DNA from 2 places in the Brevibacillus sp. MCWH genome. Region 1 is predicted to be linked to the other one. Evidence: riboswitches for the same ligand, from Rfam matches in the RefSeq annotation. Region 1 holds a riboswitch; the other holds the start of a gene.
The links. Region 1 has a riboswitch for S-adenosylmethionine ahead of ETC00_RS02160 (homoserine dehydrogenase). Riboswitches for the same ligand answer to the same signal wherever they lie in the genome.
Positions count from the first base shown of each region.

Region 2: linked by a shared signal. The riboswitch ahead of metK (methionine adenosyltransferase) and the one ahead of ETC00_RS02160 (homoserine dehydrogenase) in region 1 are both predicted to bind S-adenosylmethionine.

Region 1 covers NZ_SDLF01000002.1:113,060-128,587, forward strand. Annotated here, with positions in the region: gene ETC00_RS02125 (MFS transporter) at 1-254, opposite strand, end outside; gene ETC00_RS02130 (cysteine hydrolase family protein) at 482-1,030, shown strand; gene ETC00_RS02135 (nicotinate phosphoribosyltransferase) at 1,046-2,683, shown strand; gene ETC00_RS02140 (glycerol-3-phosphate dehydrogenase/oxidase) at 2,762-4,378, opposite strand; gene glpK (glycerol kinase GlpK) at 4,547-6,040, opposite strand; gene ETC00_RS02150 (MIP/aquaporin family protein) at 6,104-6,811, opposite strand; gene ETC00_RS02155 (glycerol-3-phosphate responsive antiterminator) at 7,042-7,590, opposite strand; gene ETC00_RS02160 (homoserine dehydrogenase) at 7,680-9,005, opposite strand; SAM riboswitch class I at 9,061-9,170, opposite strand; SAM riboswitch class I at 9,256-9,363, opposite strand; gene ETC00_RS02165 (DUF3221 domain-containing protein) at 9,575-10,144, opposite strand; gene pyrE (orotate phosphoribosyltransferase) at 10,353-10,988, opposite strand; gene pyrF (orotidine-5'-phosphate decarboxylase) at 11,014-11,751, opposite strand; gene carB (carbamoyl-phosphate synthase large subunit) at 12,182-15,394, opposite strand; gene ETC00_RS02185 (carbamoyl phosphate synthase small subunit) at 15,378-15,528, opposite strand, start outside.
Region 2 covers NZ_SDLF01000001.1:310,803-326,330, reverse strand. Annotated here, with positions in the region: gene ETC00_RS01440 (glycosyltransferase family 2 protein) at 1-26, opposite strand, end outside; gene ETC00_RS01435 (response regulator) at 97-804, opposite strand; gene ETC00_RS01430 (sensor histidine kinase) at 834-1,976, opposite strand; gene ETC00_RS01425 (polysaccharide deacetylase family protein) at 1,973-2,992, opposite strand; gene metK (methionine adenosyltransferase) at 3,118-4,323, opposite strand; SAM riboswitch class I at 4,459-4,559, opposite strand; gene ETC00_RS01415 (hypothetical protein) at 4,612-5,073, opposite strand; gene ETC00_RS01410 (S8 family peptidase) at 5,101-7,656, opposite strand; gene ETC00_RS01405 (SLAP domain-containing protein) at 7,891-8,874, opposite strand; gene ETC00_RS01400 (SLAP domain-containing protein) at 8,930-9,895, opposite strand; gene ETC00_RS01395 (accessory Sec system S-layer assembly protein) at 9,998-10,948, opposite strand; gene ETC00_RS01390 (copper amine oxidase N-terminal domain-containing protein) at 11,164-12,168, opposite strand; gene ETC00_RS01385 (aldo/keto reductase family protein) at 12,309-13,262, opposite strand; gene ETC00_RS01380 (methyl-accepting chemotaxis protein) at 13,421-15,100, opposite strand; gene ETC00_RS01375 (glycosyltransferase family 2 protein) at 15,315-15,528, opposite strand, start outside.

The sequences.
Region 1 (15,528 bases):
CCGACCTTGTCGCCGATATGACTGAAGATGAGGCCTCCCAACGGACGAATGAAAAACGTCAAGGAAAACGACAGGTAGGAGAGCAGCAGTCCCACCACAGGGTCCGTATTGGGGAAAAACAGCTTGCCAAATGCCAGTGATGCTACCGTCCCGTAGAGAAAGTAGTCAAACCACTCGATGGAGCTGCCGATCAGACTGGCGACCAACGCTTTGGTGCCCGTCTTCGGCGATACAGCCGTTTGCGCCATCTGCATCCTCCCTTTCCTCAAAGACAAATAGTGAATGTACCCCGAATGGTAACGCCCTATTGGCTGAATCGTCAATATTTTCACATAAAATACATGCCTGCATGGCGTCATATTGACGTGGGTATGTTTACCAGGTAAGATGAAGCCAACTTCCGTAACGACAGTCACGACTTGGCATCGTTATGGCCGGCTGGCAAACGCCGCGGTCTATTGATTCTTTCGGGGGGATAGCGATGAACGCCTTGATAGTGATTGACTATACGAACGATTTCGTGGCAGCCGACGGAGCGCTGACCTGCGGGGAACCGGCCCAGCGGATCGAACAGCGGATCGCGGAGCTGACCGAGCAGTTCGTGCGCGACGGCCACTACGTCGTCATGGCGGTGGACGCCCACCAGAAGGACGACCCGTACCACCCGGAAACGCCGCTGTATCCTCCGCACAACATCATCGGCACCGAGGGGCGACGGCTGTACGGAAAGGTGCAGGACGTGTACGAACGGCATGCCGGACGCATTACCTGGATGGACAAAACCCGCTACAGCGCATTTCAGGGGACCGATCTCGCCCTGCAGCTGCACGCTCGGGGCATTCGCGAAATCCACCTTACCGGCGTCTGCACGGACATCTGCGTGCTGCACACGGCGATCGACGGCTTTTACCGCGGGTTTACGGTCGTGATTCACGCCGATGCCGTCGCCAGCTTTAACCCGGCCGGTCACGAATGGGCCTTGAACCACTTCAAAAATCAGCTCGGCCTCCAGGTTTTGGCCGATTTGTGATAAGGAGACGCCTAGATGACACCCTACAAGACGCTTTTTGACGTAATTGACCCGAAAATCTACCGCTTTGTCCACATTTGCCAAACGTGCGGCCAGCCCAATTTCCGCACGACCGATCAACCGCAGAAATGCGCGGCTTGCGATGAGACCCGGTCGTTTGAAGTGCTGCCCTACTACGATCCGTCCCGGGATTACGCCCTCGACGCGGACGAGTACGCGCTCAGCATGATGTACGCGCTGTACAAGAAAGGGCTGCACAAAACCGAAGTGGTATTTGACGACTTTTACCGCAAGGCACCCTTCGTCAAACCGACAGGGGATTACCAGGGCGAGCTGGGCGGGTACGTGGCATTCGGCGGCTTGGAGCAGTTGATTGACATTCTCCAAAACCTGTACTTCAACGAATCGGACATCGCCTACCTGCGCTCCAAAAACCTGTACGACGAGGACTTTCTCGAAGAGCTGCGAAACCTGCGCTTCACCGGCCATCTGGATGCCATGGAAGAAGGCCAGATCGTCTTCCCCAACACCCCCTACATCCGGATCATCGCCCCCGTGATCGAATGCATCTGGATTGAAGCGCAGCTGCTGAATACCATCAACAGCGAGTCGCTGCTGATGACCAAAGGGGCCCGCATCATCACGGCGACGGACGGGCAGACCGTGATCGAAATGGGCAAACGCCGCGCCCAGGGGCGGGACGCTTCCGTCCAGGGGGCACGAGCCGCCTACATCGCCGGCTTTCACTTTACGTCCAATCTGAAAGCAGGCAAAAAGTACGGCGTGCCCACAACGGGAACGCACGCCCACCTGTTCGTCCAGTTTTTCCCCAGCGAGCTGGACGCGTTTCTCGCCTTTGCCGAGGTCTTTCCGGCGAAGTCAATCCTGTTGGTCGACACCTTTGACGTGCTGGGTAGCGGCATCCCCAACGCGATCAAGACGGCCAAGATCATGGAAGAACACGGACACAGGCTGAACGGCATCCGGCTTGACAGCGGCGATTTGGCCTACCTGTCCAAGCGGGCACGGGAGATGCTGGACAACGCCGGCCTGTCGTACGTAAAAATTGCCGCTTCCAGCGACCTGGACGAGTACACGATCGCTTCGCTCAAGCTGCAGGGGGCCAAAATCGACGTGTGGGGCATCGGCACGAAGTTCATTACAGCCTATGACAGCCCCGCCCTTGGCGGTGTGCACAAGATCGTCGCCCGCAAAACCGAGCGGGAATGGATCGCGCTGATCAAAATCTCGGAGAACCTGGACAAAATCATCAACCCCGGGCTGAAAAAAGTGTACCGCCTCTACGATCGAAACGGCATGGCCAAAGGCGATTACATCTGTCTGCAGGAAGAGACGCTGGACAACCTTACCGAAATCGTTCTGAAGCACCCGACCAATCCGCTCAAAAGCAAGCGGGTCGTCGACTTTACGGCAGTGGAATTGCTTCGCCCCATTTTCCGAAACGGTCAGCTTGTCTATCAGAAGCCCACGTTGGACGAGATAAGGGACTTCCACCGCAAGCAGAAAAGCACGTTCTGGGAAGAATACCTCCGCCTCGACAACCCGGAAGTATACCCTGTCGCCCTGTCCGACCGCTTGCGGGCGTTGAAGGACAAGCTGATTCACGACAAGCGGCGCCATTCACTGACGTAACTGACAACAAAAACACCCCCTCCGAATCATCTGCCGGAGGGGGAGCATGACCATTTAACTTGGCGCCTCGCCCGCCTGTCAGGGCGTCATGTCGTGGATCTGCTGCTCCAGTTCGCGGCGGTACGCGTCCGCCTGTTCCGCACTCCAGTTTCCGTACTGCTTCATGAAGGACAGGATCGGCTCTTTCCAGCGCTTCGCCCACGCGATGTCAAACAGCAGACTGCTCGTGCGGCGAAGCAAAAAGTCCCCCGGTGTCACTGCCATCTCCTCTTCCAGCGCGTACACCAGGGACGTGAACACTTCCAGCGACATCTGGTGCCGCTTTGCTTCCTGCCCGCGCTCGCGGATAATCGCAAACAGGCGGTCTATATTGCTGCCATAGCGGCGAACGAGCCGTTCCGCCTCCTCACGACTGAGGCCTGCCGCCATCCCTTCCTCTGTTTTCCTTGCGACAAAGGATGCAAAACCTGCGGAGCCGCCCACCTTGCCGCCGGACAGCGCAATCCGGTCCGTCGTGCACCCTGCCTGTACGCCCAGTTCCTGTGCGACGATGTTGACCACCTTTTCCGCCATCTTGCGGTAGCCGGTCAGTTTGCCGCCGGCAATGGTGATCAGACCGCTCGGGGAACGAAACACTTCGTCTTTGCGGGAGATTTCCGAAGCCGACTTGCCTTCCTCGTAAATCAGCGGCCGTATCCCAGCCCAGCTCGCCTCGATGTCCTCCGCCCGGATGCCCACCTCCGGGAACATGTAATGGATGGCCGAAAGCAGGTAATCGCGGTCTTCCACCGTCATCACCGGATGGGCCAGATCGCCGTCGTAGGGGGTGTCGGTCGTGCCCACGTAGGTTTTCCCCGCGCGCGGAATGGCAAACGCCATGCGGCCGTCCGGCGTGTCAAAATAGACGGCCTGACGCAGCGGAAACCGCGCCTGGTCAAAGACGATGTGCACCCCTTTGGTGTGAAAGAGCCGCTTGCCCTGCAGGGAACCGTCTTTTTCGCGCAATTCATCCACCCACGGACCGGCAGCGTTAACCACTTTTTTTGCGCGGATGGCAAACGTCTCCCCGCTGATCCGATCGACGGCCTGCACGCCAACGACCTTGCCGTTTTCGTACAGGAACGACTCCGCCTTCACGTAGTTGACCGGCAGCGCCCCGCGGGCCGCCGCCTCTTTGATCACTTCCAGCGTCAGCCGGGCGTCGTCCGTCTTGTACTCCACGTAGTAACCGCCCGCTTTCAGCTTTTCCTTGCGCAGGAGCGGCTCCATCTTGAGCGTCTCCTCCCGGCTGAGCATCCGCCGCCGTTCGCTCCGTTTCACTCCTGCCAGCCAGTCGTACAGGTACAGGCCGACAGATGTGGCCAGCCGTCCGTACGTGCCGCCTTCGATCAGCGGCAGCAGCATCCACTCCGGCTGGGTGACGTGCGGCGCGTTTTCGTAGACGATCGCCCGCTCTTTGCCCACTTCGGAGACGAGGCGAAACTCCAGCTGCTTCAGGTAGCGCAGCCCGCCGTGAACCAGTTTGGTGGAGCGGGAACTGGTCCCCGCGGCGAAATCCTGCATCTCAAACAGCCCTGTTTGAATCCCCCTCGCCTGGGCGTCCAGCGCAATCCCCGCTCCGGTGATACCGCCGCCGATCACCAGCAGGTCTACCTCTGTCGATTTGAGTTGCGCCAGGTGCTCCGCTCGTTTCATCACGCATCACTCCCTGTTTTACTTTATCGATGGGTCAACCCGAACAGTCCGGAAAAAACACAAACGACCACCAATCCCTCCTTGCCTGCAAAGAAGGATCAGTGGTCGACTCCGTATCTCAGACCATCCGTATGAACTTATCGCGTACAGTATACCACATGCGGCCGATTATTTGAAGGCCATCGCAGCCCGCACGGCTTTTTTCCAGCCGTCGTACAGTTCGTTGCGCTTCTCCTCGCTCATTTTCACGTCAAAGACGCCGTCGACGTGCCAGTTGGCGGCAATCTCCTGCCTGTCTTTCCAGAAGCCTACCGCCAACCCGGCCAGATAGGCTGCTCCCAGAGCGGTCGTCTCGTTTACCTGCGGACGTTCCACTGGCACGCCCAATACGTCGCTTTGGAACTGCATCAGGAAGTCGTTTTTCACCGCGCCGCCGTCCACGCGCAGCTTTTTCAAATTGATGCCGGAGTCGGCCTCCATTGCGGTGAGCACGTCTTTCGTCTGGTAGGCCAGCGATTCCAGCGTGGCACGGATGAAGTGCTCCTTGCTGGTCCCCCGCGTCAGGCCGAAGACGGCGCCGCGCACGTCACTGTCCCAATACGGCGTGCCCAGGCCGACGAACGCCGGCACCACGTAGACCCCTTCGGTCGATTCCACACGGCTGGCGTACGTTTCGCTGTCGGCTGCCGACTTCAGCATGCGCAGGCCGTCGCGCAGCCACTGGATGGCGGAACCGGCGACAAAAATGCTTCCTTCCAGCGCATATTCCACTTTGCCGTCGATCCCCCAGGCAATCGTGGTCAGCAGGCCGTGTTCGGAACGCACCGGTCTCTCCCCGGTGTTCATCAGCATGAAGCAGCCGGTGCCGTAGGTGTTTTTCGCCATGCCTTCCTCAAAGCATGCCTGGCCGAACAAGGCCGCCTGCTGATCTCCCGCCGCGCCGGAGATGGGCGCCTCCACGCCGAAAAAGAGATCTTTGTCGGTATGCGCGTAGATTTCCGAGCTGGAACGCACTTCAGGCAGCATCGCTTTCGGCACGGTGAGGTGCGCCAGCAGTTCGTCGTCCCAGCGCAGGTCGTAAATGTTGTACATCAGCGTGCGGGACGCATTGGTGTAGTCAGTCACATGCGCCTTGCCGCCAGAGAGCTTCCAGATCAGCCAGGAATCGATGGTGCCAAACAAGAGATCGCCGCGTTCTGCCTTGGCGCGTGCCCCTTCCACGTTGTCAAGGATCCACTTGACCTTGGTGCCGGAAAAGTAGGCGTCGATCAACAGGCCGGTCCGTTCGCGGAACAGGTCGTTCAGCCCTTTCGCCTTCAACTCTTCGCAAATATCGGCCGTCTGGCGGGACTGCCAGACGATCGCGTTGTAGACCGGCAGACCGGTGTGTCTGTCCCAGACGACAGTCGTCTCCCGCTGGTTGGTAATGCCGATCGCGGCCACTTCCTGGGCGCTGATGTTGTGGTTGGCCAGCACTTCGCCGATCACGCCGACGACGGACGACCAGATCTCCATGGCATCGTGCTCCACCCAGCCCGGCCGGGGAAAAATCTGCGTAAACTCCCTCTGGGCTACTCCCACCATGTGTCCTGCCCGGTTGAACAAAATGGCACGGGAACTGGTCGTGCCCTGGTCAATGGCCAAAACATACATCTTTTCCATCCGTCACATATCCCCCTTTATCGTTTCCCGATCATCTCTGCCTCAATCAGCTTGGGCCGACCGCTATCCGAACAAGGCCTTGAAGACGAGCGCTCCCGCCGTCCCGCCGACGATCGGCCCCACGACCGGAATCCAGGCGTAGCCCCAGTCAGATGTGCCTTTGCCCGGGATCGGCAGAACAAAGTGGGCGAGACGAGGCCCCAGATCGCGCGCCGGATTGATCGCGTAGCCGGTGGTCCCGCCGAGCGACATGCCGATGGCGACGATAAAAAAGCCGACGATCAGCGGATTGAGCCCTTCGGTAAACGTGTTGCTGCCGATAGCCAGCAGGCCAAACACAAGGAAAAACGTGCCCAGTCCTTCGCTGAGAATATTCGCAAATGTGTGTCGAATCGCCGGAGCTGTGCAGAATACTGCCAGCTTGGCCGCCGGGTCAGCAGTTTCTCTCCAGTGCGGCAGGTAGTACAGGTAGACAAAGATTGCTCCCAAAAACGCCCCGGCCATCTGGGCCAAAATGTACCCGGGCACGAGCTCCCAGGCAAACGAGCCAATTGACGCAAACGCAATGGTAATGGCCGGATTAAAATGGCCGCCGCTGATGGCCCCGACCGCGTATACGGCAAAGGCGACAGCAAACCCCCAGCCCAGGGTAATCACGATCCACCCGCTGTCTTTTGCCTTTGACTTGTTCAGCACGACTCCCGCCACGACGCCGTCCCCGAGAATCACCAGCATCATGGTCCCGATCAGTTCCGCCCAATACGCCGACATCTTGTTCCTCCATTCTCTTTTTTTAATATTTATGACGAGTCTGGACCGGTTTTCCCTCTTTTGCTGTTCACCTCCACTGGAAGAAAACAGAAAATCCACCTATTTATCCACGGTTTAAGTCCACAGGAACTTAAACACAGGGAATATATAGGTGGATCTCCTGATCTCATCCGACATATGAACTTCTGTAATCAATCTTATGCGGTCGTGAAAGCGTTGTCAATCATTTTTTACAGCTGTTTCCACAAGTTTCGATCGGAGGTGGTGACGGCGATGGCTCCTGCCGCCAGAGCGCTCTCGATCTCCTCCCGGGTGCGGATAAACCCGCCTACGATGATCGGAATTTGAATCTGTTCGCGAATTTCCGTAATAATGTGCGGCATGACCCCCGGAAGGACTTCGACGAAATCGGGTTTTGTCTGCTCAAGGATTTTGTAGCTCGTCTCCAGCGCGCCGGAGTCCAGCAGAAACAGGCGCTGCACCGTGACCAAGCCCTTCTTTTTGGCGGTCGTGATCACCTGCGAACGGGTGGAAATGACGCCGGCCGGCTTGATCTCCTGACAAAGAAACAGTGCGCCGTGCTCGTCGTTTTTCAATCCCTGCACCAGATCGGCATGCAGCCACAGCTTTTTTCCGTGCCGGCGTGCCAGGTCGGCGATGCTTTTCAGTTGGCAGATATGGCTCTCCAGCAAAATGATCGTCTCGTACCGGCTTTCCAGGACGCGTTCAAATTCTTTCATTTGGCGAATGGCCGGCAAGATGGTTTGCGAACCCAGCATGACTTGTCCTCATCCCCTTGAAGAAGAAGTGCTCCGCTTCAATCATGCCAAAAAAACCCGGCGAATGCGATGGGGAGTTGGATGCTAGTTTACAGCCCCGCACTCCCGCCGTCGGCATCTTGATCATCGGCCGCCTCCAGCACGGGGTACAGCCGCGCTTCGAGGCCGAAATCCCGTTCCAAAAGCCCAACGTGCTCCTCCTGCAGTCCGGCAGCGAGCAGGCCCACACGCAGGACGCTGCCCGAATCGTACTGGACGGTCATCCTGCGGACGGAGACACCCGCCCGTTCGAGAAACAGCAGTACCTGCTCCGGCGTCACGCCAGCCGCTGTCCCTGCCAGGCAGCAGAAGTCGAGGCCGGATGAGAGGCGGCTGGACGGGACCGCCTCCGGCCGTTCACGCCAAGCGGGATGAGGCGCAAACGGTTGGGTCAGCAAGTAGGCCAGATCTTCCACAACCGCGCTGGCAGTCGGCAATTCGCCCGCCCCTTTGCCGGTGAACAAAAGGTCGCCGACGAGACTGCCTTCCACCTGTACGGCATTGTACGCATCCTGGATGCGCGCCAGCGGATGCTCCAGCGGCACCAGCGTCGGCCGCACGGACAGGTGCAGGCCGCCGTTTCCCTGGTGGGCTTGCGCCAGCAGTTTGATCCGATACCCCAGTTCCTTCACCAGCCGGATGTGGCTCTGCGAGACTTCAACAATCCCCTGCCGCTCAATGGCTGACAGGGGCAGCGACTCCCCGAACACGAGCTGTGCCAGAATGTACAGCTTGTACAAGGCGTCCCAGCCTTCCACGTCGGAGCTCGGGTCTGCCTCCGCATACCCCAGTTCCTGTGCCCGCTTCAACACATCGTCGTAGGGAAGCTGGGCCTCCTCCATCTGCGACAGGATAAAGTTGGTCGTCCCGTTGAGGATGCCGCACACCTTTGTAATATCGTTGGTTCTGAGGAATTGACGGAGCACCCCAAGGATGGGAATTCCCCCCGCGACGCTGGCTTCATAGGCGAGATGGACGCCGTGCCGGTTGGCCAGTTCCACCAGCTCCGCGCCGCGTTTGGCCAGCAGCTCCTTGTTGGCCGTCACCACATGACAGCCCTTCTCGATCAGCGACCGTACGTAGTCGTAGGTCGGTTCCACGCCGCCCATCACTTCCACGACGATGTCTACGTCGCTTTCCATTACGTCGGCAAACCGTGTCGTCAACAGCGATGGCTCCACCTGCACGGCCCTCTGCTTCCGCGAGTCGCGCACCAGCGCCTTGACGATTTCGATGCGCTTGCCCAACCGGGCCGACAGCTTCTCCTGCTTCGAACGGATTGTCTTGACCACCCCGCCGCCTACCGTTCCCAATCCCAATAAGCCTACTTTTACCACACTCATGTTTTTCCACCCCGTTTTTTGTTTGTACAACATGAAAAAGCCTTCTTCGGATTCGAAGAAGGCTGGTGTGCATTGTGCTCGAGCCTTCTTCTCATCTCTCAAGACACGCGTGTCTTGCAGGAATTGGCACCTGGTCACGCACCGCGTGACGGTTGCCGGGCTTCATCGGGCCAGTCCCTCCACCTCTCTGGATAAGAAGAAGTCCTATGAAATTTTGAAACAGAAAAATAAAAAAACCTTCTCCGACAAGAAGAAGGTCTGCGTCCATATCAATCAAACCCGCTTCTTATCTGTCAAGACACCTGTCTTGCAGGAATTGGCACCTGGTCACGCACCGCGTGACGGTTGCCGGGCTTCATTGGGCCAGTCCCTCCGCCGCTCTGGATAAGAACAGTGTTTAACTCTTGGGTATCATTGTAAAGAATCACAGGTTGTTCGTCAACAAAAATCTGGCAGACCGGCATTTCGCCCGTCGTAAGCCGCTGCAAGTTGACATACATACGAAAAAGGATGGAGTCGTCAGATCGGCCATCCTTTTTCTTGACCAGCAAGGCACTGGCACCTGTCGAACCAACGGAAAAGGCGCTTTCGCCAATACCGGGTTATTTGATTCGCTTTACTTCACCCGTTTCTGCATGAACACTTATCTCGTGCTTCTGTCCTGCATTGAAAGTAAAAACGCGAACGATCCATTCTGATTCGGTGCTCACTGCATCCTGTACAATGAATATATCAGCTTTGTCAGAAAGACTCTTTACAAAGTTTAGCGCCATTTGAATGGCTTTCTTTTGCAGCATGGGATAATGTGGATGTTGTACATCATCTGCAACGACAAGTTTGCTCAAATCCGTTTTCGCAGGATACGATTCCAATGAAGGGGAAGCCGCCCATGTTTCTACTTCCGCTCCGACCTCTATGTCTGTAAGCAAAACCTTGTTATTCTTGCGATCAAGCAGAATGGCATCGTCGTTTACGAAATACCATTCGGCGTCATAGTCGCCATCTCTTGCTGTTTTGTCACTTTCAGCAACCAGCAGTGCTTTTTTCTCATAGTTTGTCTCGATGACGTATCCTGTCAAACCTTTGCGTTCGTTTTTGGGTTTCTCATCCGAGCATCCTGCTGTGAGAAGCAGAAACGCAAACAAGGTTATGTACAGTAATGGTCTGTTCATGATCCCTCCATTACGTTCAAATGTAAAAGAGCATCCACGATTTTTACCCACCGGTTATGAAGTATTATAATGTAAAAAACATGAAAATAAATTACATTTTGGTAACGAACAAAACAAAAAACGCCCCGAAACAGGGCGTTGGTAAAGTACAGTCGATTGAGGTACAAAATTTTTTTATCCAATCCGTTTGGACATGCGTCATGACCGGTTACGCATAAAAGCTGCGAGGGGCTTTGCGCCAGTCGGCCAACAGGCTTTCCTGCTCTGCCGTGATGACGCCGCGCTCGCGTGCCGTCTCGAGCAGTGCAGTGTAGTGGGAAAGCGTCGCGACCGGGATGCCTTCCTCCCTAAAGAGGGCTTCCGCTTCTGGAAACTGGTAGCTGAAGATCGCTGCCACGCCGAGCACGTCGCCTCCCTCCGCCTGGACGGCCTTTGCCGCTTTGAGCGAGCTGCCGCCGGTGGAGATCAGATCCTCGATGACCACCACTTTCTGACCTGCGGCCAGCGCGCCTTCCAGTTGATTCTGCCGCCCGTGCCCCTTTGCCTTGTCGCGCACGTAGATCATCGGCAGGTCCAGCAGTTCTGCCACCCAGGCAGCGTGCGGGATGCCTGCCGTCGCCGTGCCGGCGATCACTTCCACCTGCGGAAAATGTTCGCGGATCACCTCGGCAAACGCCTGGGCAATCCGGCGGCGGACCGGCGGATGAGACATCGTGAGCCGGTTGTCGCAGTAGATCGGCGACTTGATGCCGGATGTCCAGGTATACGGCTGGTCCGGGCGCAGGTGAACGGCGCCGATCTCCAGCAGGTGTCCCGCTATTTCTTTGGCTGTCGTGGTATTCATCCTATCCTCTTCCCTTCGCGTACGTTTAGAGGCATGCCGCCTGAACGGCGTTAACGATCCGCTCCCAGGCGGCGGCAGGATCGGGCGAAGCCGTAACCGCCCGGCCGATTACGATGTAGTCGCTCCCCAACTGAAACGCCTGTTCCGGGGTCGTGATCCGGGTCTGGTCTCCCTTCTCCGCCCAGAGAGGCCGAATCCCCGGGGTGACGGTGAGGACATCAATACCGGCCGCCTGCTTGATCATCGGTACTTCCAATGGAGAGGCGACGACTCCGTCCAGCCCCGCCTGTTTGGCCAACTTCGCGTAATGGACGACGACATCTTCCACCGTGCCGGGAATCGCCAGCTCCTCGTTCATCGTCTGCTGTCCGGTCGAGGTGAGCATCGTAACGCCGATCAGCAGAGGACGGGGAGCACCGGCCGCGGTCCCCTGCTCCAGTCCTTCCCGGGCCGCCTCCATCATCGCCACGCCTCCCGCAGCGTGCACGTTGACCATGTCGACGCCGTGACGGGCCAGGCTTTTCATCGCCCCTTTGGCCGTGTTGGGAATGTCGTGCACCTTCAGGTCGAGAAACACCTTCAGTCCCTGCTCCTTCAGGTAGTGGACGATCGCCGGGCCTTCTGCATAGTACAGTTCCATGCCCACCTTGACGTATCGAATCAGCCCGTCCAGCCGGGCCAGACATTGTGTGACGTCCTTTTTCGTGGAAAAGTCGAGCGCAACGATCATGCGCTCGCGTATATCGGTTGGTTGCAGCGGCACACCGCTCTCTCCCTTCCTAGTGGCGACACCGCCTCGAATTTGCTTCCCTGCGTAGCCACATCCAGGTCCGCGACAGGGGGCTTCCTAGTGGCGACACTTCGTCGCGTTTACTCCCCTGCGTAGCCACATCCAGGTCCCCGATAGGGGGCTTCCTAGTGGCGACACCGCCTCGCGTTTGCTTCCCTGCGTAGCCACATCCGGGTCCCCGATAGGGGGCTTCCTAGTGGCGACACTTCGTCGCGTTTACTCCCCTGCGTAGCCACATCCGGGTCCCCGATAGGGGGCTTCCTAGTGGCGACACTTCGTCGCGTTTACTCCCCTGCGTAGCCACATCCGGGTCCCCGATAGGGGGCTTCCTAGTGGCGACACTTCGTCGCGTTTACTCCCCTGCGTAGCCATAGCCGTAGCTCCGCAGGGGACGCTCTGACTGTTATACCGGCACGGCTATCTTGGCTCCCGTGCGCTGCGCCGGCATCGCTTCCGTAGAGAACGTGATCGTCTCCAGGACGTGCAGGAGCGCTTTTGCTGTGTCCAGGGACGTCAGGCAGACGGCACCGTTTTCCACAGCTTCGCGGCGGATGCGGAAACCGTCCCGCTGCGGTGTCTTGCCTTTGGTCAGGGTGTTTAACACAATATTCGCTTCCCCTTGATGGATCATGTCCAGCAGGTTGGGCGTGCCCTCGGACAGCTTGTTTACGCGGGTAACGGTCAATCCCGCTTTCTCCAGGTAATCCGCCGTTCCAGAGGTGGCCAGCAGTTTAAAGCCCAGGCGATGGAAGCGTTTCACGATCTCCAGCGCTTCTCCCTTGTCCTTGTCGGCGACGGTGACAAGCAGCGAACCATGTGTCGGGATGTTCATGCCGGCGGCCAGGAGCCCTTTGTACAGCGCTTTGGCCAGCGTCCGCTCGCGGCCCATCACTTCGCCGGTCGACTTCATTTCCGGACCCAGCGTGATGTCGACGCGGCGCAATTTGGCGAAGGAGAAGACCGGCACTTTCACGGAAACCATCTCGTCTTCCGGATGGCAGCCGGGCGTAAAGCCCTGCTCGACGATGGAGTGGCCGAGGATCGCCTTGGTCGCGATGTTCGCCATCGGGATGCCCGTCACTTTGGACAGGAACGGCACGGTCCGGGACGAACGCGGGTTTACCTCGATCACGTACGGACGGTTGTCGCAGATGACAAACTGAATGTTGATCAGCCCTTTGATCTGCAGGGCGCGGGCCAGCTTCGTCGTCATGTCGACCAGTTCTGCTTTGATTTCAGGCGAGAGCGACTGCGGCGGATACACTGCGATCGAGTCGCCGGAGTGCACCCCTGCGCGCTCAATGTGTTCCATAATGCCCGGAATCAGCACGTTTTCCCCGTCGCAGATGGCGTCCACCTCCGCCTCCGTGCCGACCATGTAGCGGTCGACCAGCACCGGATGCTCCGGATTGACCTTCACTGCGTGTTCCATGTACTCCAAAAGTTCCGTCTTGTTGTAGACGATTTCCATCGCGCGGCCTCCCAGGACGTAGGATGGACGAACCAGTACCGGGAAGCCGAGGCTTTCAGCCGCCACCACCGCTTCTTCCACAGAGGTGACGGTTTTGCCCGGCGGTTGGGCGATGTCAAGGCTTCTGAGCAGCGCTTCAAACTTTTCGCGATTTTCCGCTGCGTCGATGTTCTCCAGGCTGGTGCCGAGGATGCGCACGCCGCGGGCGGCCAATTTGTCCGCCAGGTTAATCGCCGTCTGTCCGCCAAACTGAACGATCACGCCCTCGGGCTGTTCCGCGTCGATGATGTTCATCACGTCTTCGATGTAGAGCGGCTCGAAGTACAGGCGGTCAGAGGTGTTGAAATCAGTGGAGACGGTCTCCGGGTTGTTGTTGATAATGATTGCTTCATACCCCGCCTCTTTCAGCGCCCAGACCGCGTGAACGGTGGCGTAGTCGAACTCGATGCCCTGGCCGATGCGGATCGGGCCGGAGCCAAGCACGACGACGCGCTTTTTGCCCGTCTCCACCCGCTCGTCTTCCTGCTCGTAGGTGGAGTAGTAGTACGGGGTCTGCGCTTCAAACTCGGCCGCGCAGGTATCCACCATCTTGAACACGGGCTTGAAGCCGTGCTCTTCCCGCAGAGCGCGGACTTCTGCTTCCGTTCGGCCGGTCAGTTCAGCGATTTTCCGGTCGGTAAAGCCCATCCGCTTCGCCTCGTAGAGCTTCTCCGGCGTCAGACCTGCCGCCAGTTCTTGTTCAAAAGCGACGATCCTGTGCAGCTTGTGCAGGAAGAAACGGTCGATGCTGGTCAGGTCGTGCAGCGTCTCGATGCTCCAGCCGCGGCGCAGTGCCTCTGCAAGCAGGAACAGGCGCTCGTCGTCAGCGGTGATCAGCCGGTCTTTCAGCTCCTCGTCGGCCAGCGCGGACGTGCCCTTGATCTCCAGGTGGTAGGTGCCGATCTCCAGGGAGCGGATCGCTTTCATAATCGACTCTTCAAACGTGCGGCCAATTGCCATCACTTCCCCGGTCGCCTTCATCTGCGTGCCCAGCTTGCGGTTGGCCGACTGGAACTTGTCAAACGGCCAGCGCGGGATTTTGCTCACCACGTAGTCGATCGTCGGCTCGAAGCAGGCGTAGGTTTGGCCGGTGACCGGGTTCTTCAGTTCGTCCAGCGTGTAGCCGATGGCGATTTTGGCAGCCATCTTGGCGATCGGGTAGCCCGTCGCCTTGGAGGCCAGCGCGGAGGAGCGGCTGACGCGAGGGTTTACCTCGATCACGTAGTAGCGGAAGCTGTGCGGGTCGAGCGCGAACTGCACGTTGCAGCCGCCTTCGATGCCCAGCGCGCGAATGATTTTCAGCGCGGAGGAGCGGAGCATCTGATACTCGCGGTCGGACAGCGTCTGGCTCGGCGCCACGACGATGGAGTCGCCGGTGTGCACCCCGACCGGATCGATGTTTTCCATGTTGCAGACGACGATGCAGTTGTCGTTTGCGTCGCGCATTACCTCGTACTCGATCTCCTTCATCCCGGCGATGCTCTTCTCGATCAGACACTGCGAGATGGGAGAGTATTTCAGACCGCTCGCCACGATTTCCCGCAAGCTCTCCTCGTCTTCGCAGATGCCGCCGCCGGTGCCGCCCAGCGTGTAGGCCGGACGGACGATGATCGGGTAGCCGATTTCGCTGGCGAACCGCACCGCTTCATCCACGGTGCTGACGATCGTCGACTCGGGCACCGGCTCGCCCAGCTCGTTCATCAGGGCGCGGAACTGCTCCCGGTCTTCCGCCTGCTTGATCGCGTCCAGGTTGGTGCCGAGCAGCTTCACGTTTTCTTCTGCCAGCACACCCGATTCTGCCAGTGCCACCGCCATGTTGAGCCCGGTTTGGCCGCCCAGGGTAGGCAGCAGGCCGTCCGGTTTTTCCTTGCGGATGACGCGGGTGACAAATTCCGACGTGAGCGGTTCGATGTACACGTTGTCCGCCATGTTGGTGTCGGTCATGATCGTGGCCGGGTTGGAGTTGATCAGCACCACTTCCAGCCCTTCTTCCTTCAGCGCCTGGCAGGCCTGTGTGCCTGCGTAGTCAAACTCCGCCGCCTGTCCAATGACGATGGGACCGGAGCCGATCACCAGGATTTTTTTCAGGTCAGCGAGCTTTGGCATGTGCCCTCTCCTCCTTCGCGGTGTCCATGATTTCGAGAAACTGGTCAAACAGGTAGCCGGTGTCGTACGGACCTGGGGCCGCTTCCGGGTGGTACTGTACGGAGAAAGCCCGTTTCTCCAGATTGCGCAGACCT
Region 2 (15,528 bases), on a different contig from region 1:
AACAGCCACACCACCAACTCTTCCATCACGGTCATACCTCCTCTTGCAATCAAGGTATGCCAGATGGCTTGTATATGGTGCAGCCGCCTTCCCTCTTTACAGTTTCACCCAGCCGTTTTTAATGGAAATGACTACAGCCTGTGTCCTGTCTTGCACGCTCAGCTTTTGCAAAATGCTGCTGACGTGGTTTTTCACCGTCTTCTCACTGATAAACAAAAACTCCCCGATGGCCCGGTTGCTTTTCCCTTCTGCCATCAGCTGCAGCACCTCGCGCTCGCGGCGGGTCAGCGACTCGATCACCTTCGGATCGACCGGCTCCGAATCCTCTGCCGCAAACGTCCGTTCCGCCACTCCTTCCTGTTCGCTTAAGCGGCGAAATTCTTCAATCAGCTTGCCTGTTACTTTCGGATGGATATATGCGCCGCCTCCGGCCACCACGCGAACGGCTTCCACCAGATCGTTCGTCCCCATCTCTTTCAACAGATAGCCGGACGCGCCGGAACGCAGCGTACGGTACACGTAACCTTCGTCGTCATGAATGGACAGGATGATCACACGGGTATCCGGGCTTACGGAAATGACGTGTTCCGCGGCGGAGACACCGTTGACATTGGGCATGTTGATGTCCATCAGGATCACATCCGGCTTGTGCTCCTCAGCGAGGCGATACGCCTCTTCCCCGTCGGAGCCTTCGCCGATTACCCGAAAGTCGCTCTCCATTTCCAAAATTCGTTTGACGCCTTCACGGAACAATTGGTGATCGTCCACAATTACAATCCGGATTTCTTGCTGCCTTTTCTCCATGTTCATCCTCCCTATGTACGATTTCGCACTCAATATTTAACCGGTATTTGAAACATCACTTTCGTTCCTTCTCCAGGCGACGACTGCAGCTCCATCGTACCTTCGAGCAGTTGCGCCCGCTCCTTCATGCCCAACAGCCCAAAAGACCCTCCTTTGGCTGTGAGCTGGTCTACATCAAAGCCGATCCCGTCATCTTTGACAACGAGAACCAGTGCATCCTCCAAAAACTCCAGTTTCACCTGGACCTTGTTGGCCCCCGCATGCTTTTCCACGTTGTTCAGGCATTCCTGTACCAGACGGAAGATGGCGGCTTTGACGGAGCTTTTGAGCGGCTGCTCTACTCCAAACACAACCAAGTCGACGGTAACCTGCGTTCGCTCCTCGTAAGTTTGAATGTATTTCTGCAGCGTGGGCACCAGCCCCAAATCGTCCAGCGCCATTGGCCGCAAGTCAAAAATGATCCGCCTCACATCGGCCAAACTCATGCGGACCATTTCTTTCAGTTCGTGCAGTTCCATCTGCGCTTCCAGAATGCGGTCATTTTTCAGCATCTTCTCTACAATTTCCGAGCGCAGCACCACGTTTGCCATCGATTGGGCTGGACCGTCGTGAATTTCACGCGCGACGCGCTTCCGTTCTTCCTCTTGGGCCTGAATAATTTTCAATCCCATCATCTGATGCTGTTTGGCCGTCTCCAGTGCTTCGTCGACCTTGCTCAAGTCGCCAGTCAGATATCCAAGCACAACGCCCATCTGCGTGACAAGCTTTTCTGCCCGCTCGATCGTCTCCTCCAGGTTGCGAAGCTGCCGCTCCAGATCATTGCGCCTGCGCTTCAGGTTGTTTTCCCGTTCCCGAAATATGGACAACTCTACCTGGATCCGGCTCGCTTCCTCGTACGCGATGCGGATGTCTTCTTCCGTATAGGTGTGGAAGTTGCGGCTCACCAGCACCAGCCGGTTGCGCGACTTGCGGTAGGCGAGCTCCAGCGCATCCACCTTCTGAATCACTTTGGAAATTTCTTGTCGCAATTCATGCAATTCCAGCTTTAACGTGTTACCCTGCTGGCGTGCATGTTCGGAAATCTCAAAGATTTGCGCCTTGCTTGCCTCCACCGTCTCAATCGTTCGTTTAATTACTCCATCCAACATGCTGATGCTGATTGCCTGGTTCATTCCTGCTCTCCTTCAAATCCGTTTTTCGCTTTCGTAAACAGCTGGTGGAGTTGGGCAGTATCCATCTCGCGCGAGCCGACGTCAAAACGCGGGATCTTAAGCGGATTGACGCCGGGTGTCACCACTCCCGGATTGGAGTTGAACACGTAACGGTAGCCTGCTTGTTGGGCGGTCTGCAGAACGATGTCATTAAAAAAGCCGAACGGCAAGGATATGGTTTCCACCGGTCGGCCCACCAGATCGCTCAGGCCGACACGGGACATGGTAAAGTCAACGTACAATCGGTTCCGGTATTCCTGCTCGTTTTCCAAGCGCTGCAGATCCTCCATGTAAACGGGAGCAGTCTCGGGCCCCCATTCTCCCCATTCGTTGCTGGCGGCTTGTTCATGCAGACTGTATGTGTGTGAGCCGATATCCACCAGCCCGGAAACGAGCATTTCGTTTATCTGTTGGCGAGTCAACGGTGTCGTCATATTTTCTCGCTTGCGCTCCGCGGTGTCCCGCAGCCGACCTGCAATAGCAAAATTGACGGATGGAAACTGGTACTGCCGCAGCACGGGAAACGCATGCGTGTAGTAACTCTCGTATCCATCGTCAAACGTAATCAGCACGGCGTTGTCGGTAGACAGCACGCCAGTGTCGACAAAACGCAAAAACTCCGACAACGAAATCGGATGCAGGTCATTCTCGCGCAAAAACGCCATATGCCGGGCAAATTGGTCCGGGTCAATCACATAGCGTTGGTTCGATTGATTCGACACATGGTGGTAAGTCAGCACCACCACCCGATTTCGATACCACTGCCTGGGTACGACGGCATCCTCTTTTTCTACCGTTCGTTCCCGCGCTGCAGCAGTATCATCCCCGCTTGTGCTTATAGACGTAGGAACCGGGGGAAAATGTTGCACTTTCGGCATGTAGGTATTTGGAAGATGCACACCCCCGAGCAGTCCGGCAGTCACGACCAGACCGAACGACACCAGAATGAAAAGGAAGAAGGGCCACCTTTTCGGCAACAAAATCCCTCCTTAAGCCTACATAGTGATTCGACACCAGAGAACGGATTCCTTTATGACCAGATTACCATTCCTATCCAAGAAAAAAAGCCTAGTGCGTGCACTAGGCTCTCCCTACTCGGTTGTTATTTCAACAGACCGGCAGCGTCCTGTTTCAGCGCTTCTGCCTTGTCTGTCTTCTCCCACGGCACATTCAGGTCATTACGCCCAAAGTGACCGTATGCCGCAGTCTGTTTGTAGATCGGACGACGCAGGTCAAGCTGTTTGATGATACCTGCCGGGCGCAGGTCAAAGTGCTTGCGGATGAGCTTCACCAGCTCCTCCTCGGCGATCTTGCCGGTGCCAAACGTATCCACGCTGATGGACACAGGCTGTGCCACACCAATGGCGTACGCTACCTGCACTTCGCACTTGTCCGCCAGGCCTGCTGCGACGATGTTCTTCGCTACGTAACGAGCAGCGTATGCACCGGAACGGTCCACCTTGGTCGGGTCTTTGCCGGAAAACGCGCCGCCGCCGTGACGAGCGTAGCCGCCGTAAGTATCCACGATGATTTTGCGTCCGGTCAAGCCGGCGTCGCCCTGCGGACCGCCGATCACGAAACGGCCGGTCGGGTTGATGAAATACTTGGTCTCGTCATCCAGCAGTTCTGCAGGAACGATTGGCTTAATGACGTGTTCCATCAGGTCTTTTTTGATTTGTTCCAACGTCACTTCCGGAGCGTGTTGGGTGGAAATGACAATGGTGTCGATGCGAACCGGCTTGTCGCCGTCGTATTCCACAGTCACCTGGGTTTTGCCGTCCGGACGCAGATAGCTGAGCGTGCCGTTTTTGCGCACCTCGGTCAGACGACGGGCCAGCTTGTGCGCCATGCTGATCGGCAGCGGCATCAGTTCAGGCGTTTCGTTGCAGGCAAACCCAAACATCAACCCTTGGTCGCCAGCGCCAATCGCTTCGATTTCCTCGTCGGTCATTTTGCCTTCGCGCGCTTCCAGAGCCTGGTCCACACCCAGGGCGATGTCGGCAGACTGCTCGCCGATTGCGGTGATGACGCCGCAGGTGTCCGCGTCAAAGCCAAATTTGGCGCGATCATAACCGATTTCGCGGATCGTGTCGCGCACCAGCTTTTGAATGTCCACATAGGTGTTGGTGGTAATTTCACCCGCCACGAGCACGAGACCGGTGGTTACGGACGTTTCGCAAGCAACGCGAGCGTTCGGATCCTTTGCCAGGATCGCATCCAGAATGGCGTCGGAAATTTGGTCACAAATCTTATCCGGATGACCTTCGGTGACAGATTCAGAAGTGAACAGGCGACGACCTTTTTGCAATGCCATGTGTACGACCTCCTTTAGACTCATACAAATAGTGTGGTGGCCGAAACAGGTTCTTATCAGTCGAAGGCACATGCAAAAAAAAACCTTTTCCGTTTGAGGAAAAGGTGCTTGTTTTGATGCGTTCCTTACCTCTTATCGGCCAGAACAGATTTCCGTTCTGCTGGTTAGCACCGCTCAAGTCGGTTGCCGGGCTTCATAGGGCCAGTCCCTCCGCCTACTCTGGATAAGAGTATCCATTCGCATAATAGAATACTGGTTTTTCTCTTCGGTGTCAATATGCACTTAGCGGATTTCGTATTTGCCGCGCACCATGATGTAGGCCACGCCGCTGTAGTTCGGGTCCAGCCGCAATCCGCGGTTGTCGGAGCGGGCGATCAGGAGCAGGTGGTTGTGGGAAACCGGTGCACCGGCACGGAGATCCGCCCCCTGCGTAATGTCGGTCAGACCGTCTCCATTGTTGCCGGCGACAGCTTGCACCTGTCCGGTGCGGACGATGAATTCCGTCCCTTCAAAGCCGTACAGCGTCTGGCCCGGATTCAGCTCCACCACGGTCAATCCGCTGTTCCCGCCGCCTGCGCTGCCCAGCGCTCGCTGAATCTGCTGATCGACGTAGCTTTTCGTCACAACCGGGTCGTCTGCAGAACCCGGCACGCCGGCGCTTCCGCCGTCAGCCATCGCTTGGGAAGTAAAAATGGCCGTGCCGACAACTGCAGCTGCAATCAATCCTTTTGTCGCTTTGTTCATCTCGATGTCCTCTCCTTTAATTGTTGATCACAATTTGTAGACTCTGGCCAACAGAACGACTACTTCGGCTCGGGTCGCGCGTCCCTGCGGCTTGAAGAGATTCCCGTAGCCCTTCAGCCAACCTCTGGAGGTGAGCGCCTCGATCGCCGGAGACGCCCAGTGGCTGATCGGTACGTCACGGTATGACGACCTTGAGTGCTTGGTCAAAAGCAAGTTCTGGGCGCGGGCGGTCATCTGGGCCATCTCCGCCCGGGAGATGGGCTGGTTCGGCTTGATCGTCCGGTTGGGGTACCCCTGCATAATCCCCAGTTTATACGCCATTAGAAGCGGCTGGTAGGCCCAATGGGAGCTGGACAGGTCGCCAAACGGATTGCGGCCCGTATACGCCCCCACCGGCAGCCCTTTGGCCCGCATGGCTTGGATCAGCATGGTGGCAAATTGTGCCCGCGTCACCTGCTGATTCGGCTGAAACGTGGCATTGTCAAAACCCTTGACGACCCCTTTTCGAGTCAGCCGGGCGATTTCGGCGCGAGCCCAGTGACCGGCAATGTCCCGATAGCCGTCCACCAGCTTCTCCTTGTGCAGTGTGAGGCGGTAGGCATCGTATTTGAACGGGACCGTACTGCTCAATCGGATGTAGTACTTCCCAGGCTTGAGCTTTAATCCGATGACTTCCTTGCCTTGATCGGACAACTGGGCCACCTGATCGGTAGCAGCCAGCGCATAGTTAAAGGTATGGGACCCGTAGATCTCGATGCGCATCCCCTTGGACACGGGGACAAACGGCGCACGAACGCTGACGTAGGATTCCGAATCCACGGTAAATTGGAACCAATCTGAATCGGTATGGGTCGGCAAGGTGCCGGTCATCAATGTGCCGTTGGCCAGTTGAGAGGCCTGGCGATACGTATCGTTTGGTTCATTGACGTCCTTGCGAACCGGCGTGAAGGACAAATCCAGCCGGTACTCCCCGTTTACCTGATTGCCCCAGTATTCGCTGATGCGTATGTAATACTTGCCCGGCGACACATCTTTTTGTGCCCGCTCGACCGGGTTGTCCCGGTCCCAGGTGTCGTACTCTTCCCATCCCTGCCCCTGTTTGCCGATGCGCATGTTCAGATCCATTCGCTTGGTGTCAGGGGTAACCGTAATGTTCAGCCGGCCATACTCACGCACGTAGTAGGAAAACCAGTCCTGATCGCCTTCCTCGTGAAAATTGCCGGTCACGCTGATCTGATTCCCGACCAGGGGTCGCGCCGTATCCATGTTGTTGTTTCGCTCGTAGCGGTCCGGGTTGATCGAAAACGAGCTGGTCAGCACGTAGGTAAACGCGTTGACCCCGCCGGTTCGCTCCAGTTTGATCAGCATGCGTCCGGCCTTGGCCGGAACCGTCAGGGTATCGCCGTTGCCCATGTAATACGTGACAGGCGTACGATTTTCCGAATAGAACGTGGCGGCCATGGGGGACGATATCGAAGTGGATATAGAACCCCTCAGCGTCACTTTGCCATCGTAGGGAATATCCATCTTGTACCAGTCAATCGTGTCGGACTGGTTGAGCCGTCCGCGAATCTGCGACTCGATGGGAAACGGACTGGCTTGTCCCATGCTGTTGTTCGGCTCGTGAAAATCCGTCGAAGGGTTGCTTCGGACGGCCCGGTCGACATTGAGCAGGCCGTAGCCCGTCTGCCGGTCCCAGCCGCGCTCGCCCAGATCCGTGGCGGTCTGGTACAGAAGTTGTCGCACATCGAACGGCGACATGTTGGGACGGCGGGCCAGCACCAGCGCTGCGGCCCCCGCTACCTGGGGAGCAGCGGCCGACGTGCCGCTCAACGTGCCGTATTTGCCTCCGGGCTTGGTGGTGTACACGTTCATGCCGGGAGCCACCAGATTCAACTCCGGCCCCGAATTGGACTCGCTCAGCGGTTGGTTGTTGCTTTTGACCGCCCCGACAGCGATCACGGTCGGATACGCAGCCGGATAGGCGACCCGGTCGCTCTCGTTGCCGCTGGCCGCCACCAGCACCGCTCCGCTCGCTTCCGCCCGCTGGACCGCCTCCGTCAAGGCTTTGGAGTACGACATGCTGCTGACCGACATGAGGATCACCTTGGCCCCCCGGTCCAGCGCCATGTTTATCCCCTTGGCGATGACGTCAATATTGTCCTGCTGGCCGTATTTGTCCAGCACCTTGATCGGCAGGATGTGGGCGTTCCACAACACCCCGGACACCCCGATGCCGTTGTTCCCCTTGGCCGCGATAATCCCTGCCACCGCCGTGCCGTGTCCGTTTGCGCTGTCGTCATGCGCAGACTTTCCCGGATTCACCAGATTGATCCCCGGCAGTACATTTCCTTTCAAATCGGGATGGTTGGCATCCACCCCTGTATCCAGGACGGCGATGATGATGGAATTGTTGCTGTTGACCGTTTTCCACGCCTGGTCTGCCTTGATCTGCTTGAGATGGGTCTGGTTGTTGATGTACCGGTCCGACGTGATTCCGGCCGCTGACACGGTTCTGACATTCGCGATCACCGCCGCCAATCCGATGGCGACCACAAGCCCCAAAATGATAACTCTCCTCATGAAAATGACAGTCCTTCCTCCCCTGTTTTTCCCATGACGGCGAAACACAGGGAATCAGGTAGTGGCGGGTCACATGCCCTTCTCTGTACTTTCTACCATTTCTATCTATCTAGCATAGCGGAACAAACAGATGAAACGCAACCCTGTTGATCCAATACCTGGAACGTCATCCACCCAAACAGCAATACCCCCTTCTGCCACTGCGGCAAAAGGGGGTGGTTCTAAAACGTTTCGTTATTGCAATAAGCCATTTGGCTGCGAAGTTTTAGGCGCAGCCGGTCCTTTTTTCTGCTGCTTGGCTTTGGGGATGAAAGCGGTGCAATCAGCGGCTTTCACGCCTTCTTTCTTGATCGACGTTGCCGGGATTTCAAACGCCCACATCCGGCTGCCCTTGGCTTCCACCTTCAGGTTTTCCAGCGTGTAGTGGACGCGGGCCACTGCATCTCCAGCCTTGTCGTGCACGATAATCGGCACTTCCGTAAATTCCAGACGCTTGTTCAGCCCGTTGCGGAACAGCACGACCACCTTCAGGCCGTTGTTGGTTCCATCCAAAATGTCCAGCACCTGCAGGTCCACCAGGTCATCTTCAACCGGCAGAGCAGCTGCCTTGTCCTGGTACTGCTGCTGCTCCTCTTCGGTCAGCTCTCCGCCCAGCATTTCCGGGTGCTCGGCTGTTTTCTCAGGTTTCTTGTATTCCAGTGTGAGCGGCACTTCCTTATCCGGCAGCTCCTCAAACTCGCTCCACGGGAACAGGAACTCACACGGACGGCTCGACTTGTCGCCGACCGGCCCAAACTCCAGCAGATGGAACGTTTTGCGGGCGACGACTTTTCCATCCGGAGTGACCAGTCTCAGCGGCAGCCGTTGAAACAGCATGTTGCGGCTGGTGGCATTGCGGATAAAGGTAAGCACCAGGTACCCTTCCTGCGTCACCTGAGTAAAGAACGGGAAGATCCCCACTTCGTCCCGCACCACGGGCGGCAGCTCGTCGTGAATGTACTGCATCAGCTCGGCTTCCTGCTCATCCAGCTTATCGCCCCAGGGGCCGTGCAGGTTCAAGACCATTTCCTTGGACGGGATGCGATTGGACGACTGCTCCGGATTGTCGATCCCGGACACGCCCAGATAAGACTCCTTTTGCAGGTGATTGTGCACATCTTCGCGCACTTGCTCCAGGCTCTCTTTGGAGCCAAACCAGTTTTCCAGCAACCAACTCATGTCAAAACCTCCTCATTTCCCGACCAGCGGATACAGGTAACAAATGCAGGGGCGGTCAGGTAACCTCCAGCATCCATCGTTTCAGGCTGGCGTTTTTCTTTTTCACCGCATTTTCCGGGAAGACAAACAGCCACGGTCGACTTGTCCGCGGACGGACCCGAATGCTGCTGCCGTCGATGATCCCGGTTGCGACCACATCGCCCTCCGTGTCGGATACGGTGATCGTCAATTTACCCGGGCGATAGTCTACCGGCAAGCCATTGCGGAACAGTACAGCCACCACCAGCTCTCCCCTTTTCGTCCAGCCGATGTCAAAGCCGGTAGCCTCAACGGTTTCGGCTTCAATCGGCGGTAGCGAATGGCTCAAGAGCTCCAGGCGGTCTTTTTGCCGTTCGGTCATGCGTGCTTCCATCTGCGGGTCAAGGTCGAGATGTTTGGGCCAGACGTAAGGGTTGGCCTGCGCCTTCATCATCACTTTCCAGCGTGAGAATCTGAAATTCTCATGCAGGTACGTGCCCTCCGGAAAGAATACTTCCCACGGACGGCTGCTGCGCGGCGGGATCGATCCCATTCCGCTCAGGTCAACCCGCTGACGAGCAAACGGCTTGTCATCCAGATAGATCGCCAGGGTAATGTCTTTAAACCGCACTGGTTGATCCAGACCATTGCGGACAAACATTGCCACAGTAAGGCCCTCCGGATTCGGAATCAGGCTGAATCCGGTCACGCTGATGCTTCCGGCCGGCACATCCGGCAGTTGTGCCTGCAGAAAACGGAGGGTGTACTTTTTCTCGTTGTCCAACTGCTGCTCCCAGGCCGGGTGAAGGGACAGGTCCGTCCTCACTTTCTGGTTCCCGGCCTCCGCAGCCGGCACGGACTCCCCTGCTTCAACCTCCGCCTCCTGTTCGCTCAGTTCGGCAAAATCGACAGCCGCATCTTCCTGAATCTCTTGTTTCAACTCTTCCATGGAGCGCGTTTTTCCCTGCTCCTTGTTCAACCAATTCTTAAAAAAGGAAAACATCTGCATCCTCCTCTCCTGACCGCAGCACAAATGAAGCTTCTCTCTATGATAAGACTTTTCGGCGGGCGGGGTCAAATGGCCGCAAGCGATTAAACGCCCGCTTTACCCCTGCGGCACGCCCACCTTCCAGCGAGAGAAGTCCGCGTCATCCTTCAACACACTTTCTTTGGGGTAGATAAACATCCACGGTTTGCTGGTATTGGCGTTGACGGTCAACCCCCCCAGTTCAAACAGCCCTTCCGCCACCTTGTCTCCTGCCGCGTCGTAAAGGGCGAGCGGCAGCTTTTCGATGGACAGCGATTGCGTCGACCCATTGCGGATCAAAAGCATCGCGTGCAGTGCACCATCCTCCGCCCGGCGAAGCTGTACACTCTGAATGTTGACTTCCCCTTCCTTTAGCGGCGGCAGCCGTTTGGCCAGTTCAATCAGGGACTGTTTCTGCTCGTCCGTCAGCGCCTTGATCCACGACTCTTCCAGTTCCAACTGCTGAGGCAGCACCAATTTTTTCTGTGCCAGCTCAAACGCAATCTTCCAGTTGGTGAGCAAAACGTTTACCTGCAGGAAGTACTCCCGCTTAAACACAAACGTCCACGGTCTGGCCGCGAACGGCGGAATTTCGCCCAGCTCTCCCAGGTCAAACGTCTGTCGGGTGAACAACTGCTGATCCCCAAACAACACGACCAGCGGCATCTCCCCCAGGCGCAGAGGCCGGTTGGTGCCGTTGCGCAGGAAAGCCGTCACCTGAACACCGTCATCGTGCGGGACAAGCGAAATGCCGGCCAGGGAAATATTCCCCTCCTGCAGCGGCGGCAGTTCCTGTGCCATAAACGACAACGCGTATTTCTCCTGCGTAGTCAGCCGCTTTTCCCACGACTCGTGCAGCGACAGGGATGTAGTCACGCCAGCCGCCTTGGACTCCGTCTCTTTTTGCTCCGGCGCCTTCTCGGACACGTCGGTATCCGCTGCCGGCAATACCGACTCCTCCTGCACCTGTTTTTTCACATCTTCCGGCGTCGGCGTTTTCCCCAATATGTTTTTCAAAAAGGATAACATAACGTCTCTCCCAACTTTTCTCTACATCTATATGTAAAGGTTTATAGAGATGCTGTTCGTACTCAACTATAGCACAGTGAGCCCTTAATGCAACAACGAAAACTTGGTATCCGTTGGAACGCGTGTTGGATGCGGGCACGGTGCCTTCTAAAACAAATTGAGAGGGCAAAACCTGCGTATGGTTCGCCCTCTCGTTTTGACTCAGAGTGTTGTCTTTACGGCGTCGTCACCGTCTGTGTGCCGGAGCCGGCCGATTCGGAAGCCTCGCCGGTTGGTGCCGTTTCTGAGGCAGCGGATTCCGATGTGTTTGACGCTTCGCTCGCGTCTGCTGCCGGTGAGGGCGCTGGTTCTTCCCCTTCTCCGCTTGGTGCCGGTGTCTCCGGTGTGGTGTCAATATCGTCGGTTCCCGTCAGGCTGCCATCCTCGATGATGATCAGATCCCCTTTCTCCTGATAACCGACTTTTGCCTTCAGCGTTTCCCCGATAAAACGGAGCGGCAAAAAGAGGCGGCCTTTTTTGATCACCGGCGGGGTCTCCAGCTTGATCTTCTCCCCGTTCACTTCCGCTTCGCCGGAATCGAGATACAGCGTGATCTTGTTGTCGCCGCGCACCACTTCGACGGTGCGGGTCTCCCCGTTCCACTTCACCTCGGCCTTCAGCGCAGCGCCGATGGCACGCACAGGCACCAGGGCGCGTCCCTTTTCCACGAACGGGGCGGTGTCCATCACGACTTCTTTTCCATTGACAAACGTCTTCAGCGACGTGTCGCCCGTTTTCTCGTACAGTTCGCCCAGCTTGTCGAACAGTTTCTGATCGCCTGGTTTATAGAAGCGGTTGAGCAGTTCTTTTTGAACGTCCAGCGCCTGCTTCAGTTCGGACTGCTGCTCCAGCATCCTGGTCAGCTCTTCGTATTTCGCTTTCAGTTCTTCCGTTGCCTCTTTGACTTGCTTCAACTGCTGACGCAGTTCGATCAGTTCCTTCTTGGTCTTGACAGCTTGCTGGACGGCTTCTTTTGGAGACACGCCTCCTGCGGTCGAACCGGAAGGCTTGTCCTTATCCGGTTTTCCCTTGTCCTTGCCCTTTCCCTTGGCGTCTTTGTCCACTTGACCGCCACCGTTCCCTTTTTGGGCTTCTTTTACCGGTTTTTCCGCATGGACCGCGGCCAGCGGCGTACAGGCCAGCAGGGTGAGCACCAAACTTGCAGACAGCCATTTCTTCATCAAAAATTTCCCTCCCGCTTGCACCAGAAGTAATACGTGCTCTGTTTACCATATCGGCAAATCGGCGGGAACTTGATAGGGGAAAGAGGGCCGGCTAAAAAACAGCAAGCCCCACGGAAATGGGGCGCCGGGTAAAGGCATCATGCCTGTTCCAGAATCTTGTCGATAGTGGCCAGCGTCTCGTCCGGAATCGTCATCCCGGAGGCTTTCACGTTGTGTTCCACCTGCTCGGGCACGCTCGCTCCGATGATCGCGCTGGAGACGTTCGGTTGGCGCAGCGTCCAGGCCAACGCAAGCTGGGCCAAGGAAAGCCCCAGTTCTTCGGCGATGGGACGCAGACGCTCCACCTTGTGCAGGTTCTCTTCTTTCAACCACGATTTCACTGTCTGGTTGCCGCGTTTGTCGGCCGCCCGGCTGCCCGCAGGCGCCTCATTCACCGTTCGGTACTTGCCGGCAAGCACGCCCTGCGCCAGCGGCGAATAGACGACCTGTCCGATGCCGTTTCGCTCGCACAGCGGAATGATTTCCTTCTCAATCTCTCTTGCAAACATGTTGTACAGCGGTTGATTCGCCACGATCCGGTGCAGCAGGTATTTGTCCATGATCGATAATGCTTCGGCGATTTGCGCCGCTGTCCAGTTGCTGATACCGACATACAGCACCTTGCCCTGCCGGACGAGATCGTCCATCGCCCGCAGCGTCTCTTCCATGGGGGTGTCGTTGTCGAAGGCGTGGCAGTAGTACACGTCGATGTAATCGAGACCGAGCCGCTTCAGGCTCGCTTCGCACTGTTCCATGATGTGCTTGCGGGACAATCCCCGGTCGTTGGGTCGATCGCCCATCGGTCCCCAGACTTTGGTCGCCAACACGTACGACTCGCGGGGATACTTCCGCAGGGCCTCACCGACCACCTTCTCCGCTTCCCCCTTCATGTAAATGTTGGCTGTGTCGAAGAAGTTGATTCCCAGTTCATAGGCCTTGTCGATGGTGGAGATCGCCTCCTCCCTGCCGACATAGCCTCCGTACGTCAGCCAGCTTCCCAGGCTGATTTCGCTCACTTTCAATCCCGAGTTTCCGAGACGACGGTAATTCATCTTCGTTCCCTCCCGAGAAAGTATTCGAAAGCGGGTAGCTAATGCGACTCTTTCTCAATTTTATCACGAAGCTGTCCGAGTGCTTCAAGATGTCAAGAGGCAGACTCAACAGAAAGACCCCCATCAATAACGATGAGGTTCTTTTCCAACACGTTTTTCTATACCCGAAAACGCGAAATATGTTGCTGCAAGTCCTCAGACATTTTTGCCAGCGCCAGGGCGGAAGACGAGATTTCTTCCATCGAGGCCAACTGCTCTTCCGCAGCGGCAGACACATTCTGCGTTCCAGCGGCTGTTTCATTCGCCACTTCCCGGATCAAGGTGATGGAACGCACGATTTCTTCCACAGACGCCGACATCTGCTGCGCGCTGGCGGAAACCTCCTGAATCTGCACGGCTACATCATTCACGGAGCGCTGGATGTGCGCGAAAGACGTCCCTGCCTGGGTCACGACGTCCATTCCTTCGTTCACTTCATCTTTTACCTGATCCATGGAAGTGACCGCCTTCTCCATCTGCCCGTGGATCAACGAAATGACGTCGTGGATTTGATTTGCAGACGCCGCCGACTGCTCCGCAAGTTTGCGCACTTCATCGGCAACGACCGCAAATCCCCGCCCGTGCTCACCCGCTCTTGCCGCTTCGATGGCTGCGTTCAGCGCCAACAGATTGGTTTGAGAGGCGATGTCGGAGATCACCTGAACAATCTGGCCGATTTCTGCGGAACGTTCGCCCAATTCCTTGATGACTGCTGCCAGATCGTTCACCTTGTCGTGAATCGATCCCATCTGTTCGCCGGCGGTTTGGATCGCCCGATTCCCTTCCTCTGCCACCTGGGCTGCCTGTATGGACGAGGCGGATACCTGCTGGGCGTTTGCCGCAATTTGTTGGATTCCCTGCGCCATCTCTTGAACAATCTGGGCGCTTTGCCCCACACTGACGGCCTGCTGCTCGGAGCCTGAGGCGACTTCCTGCACAGTGGAGGCGATTTGCTCCGTAGCTTTACTTGTTTGCTCCGCACTGGCTGTCAGCTCTTCAGCGGAAGCAGCCACCTGCTCGGCGCTGATGCGCACCTGCTGAATCAAGCCGCGCAAATTGTTTTTCATGACCGTAAAGGAATGAACCAGTTCCCCGATCTCGTCTTTGTTGGTTACAGAAAGATCGTCTGCCGTCAGGTCGCCGGACGCAATCGTTTCGACCGAGGACTTGAGCCGCACAACGGGCCGCGAAATCAGTCGGGATACCACGTAGCCAATGCCAATCGCCAGGATGACCGCGATCCCGCTGATCACCCATACCGTTATCTCCACGCTGTTTACCATCGCGGCGTTTTCCTGAGTGGCCTGGGTCATGAGCTTCTGCTGTCGTTCACTGATCTGTTCCGCGATGGTTTGCATATCCCGTGAAATCGGAAACAATGAGGTCGTGGCAAAGGCCAGAGCCTGCTCGTTCCCTACTGAAACGATCAGACTTTTCGATTTTTGAAACTGCTTGTTCAGTTGTTCAATCTGGCTGAGATACACTTTGGTTTCCTGCGTATCGGCCAGTTCCATGGAGATTGAGACCAATTCCGACAACGTCTTGCTTGTATCCTCCACTCGCTGCAGCGATGCTGCATTGTGGGTCAGCAAATAGTCTCGCAAACTGTTGTTCAGTTGGGTCGCGTTCACTTGAATGTTCTTCGCGTTCAAGAGAATGACAGCTCTTCGGTTCATGACTTCAGAGAACGAACTGTCCACTTTATTGAGGAAGTAAAGTGACAGGCCGCTTACCATTACCAAAAGAAGTACGACTGATAAAAATCCGGCGGTTACTTTTCTGCCAATCGTCCATCTCATGTCTCTACTCCTCCGATTGATAGGGACTTGCGTCTCAGACTGTTCGCTCACGACCTTGTCAGATAGGAAAAAATACCAAAGAGAAGATAGTATCAAACTACCACGAGAACGCGTAATGGTCAATGCCCCCTGTCATGCGCTCGCCCGGCTCACCACTGTTTTCAAAAAAATACCCTTCGCCGGTAAACGACGAAGGGCCAGTAATATCGCCTGACTAAAATCTGAGGGTCTTGTCCCATACCGGTTCCACATTCACGCGCCGACGCTTGTACTCCAGGACAGCGGCACGCACCAGCAGGAACAGCCACAACTGCGAATAGGTAACATACATGATAAAGGAGACGGCCAGATTGACGGGACTTGCCATGTCGTCCGCCACTTCCGCGCTCAAGAGTTGGATCACGTAGATCAGCCACGCCTCAAACCAC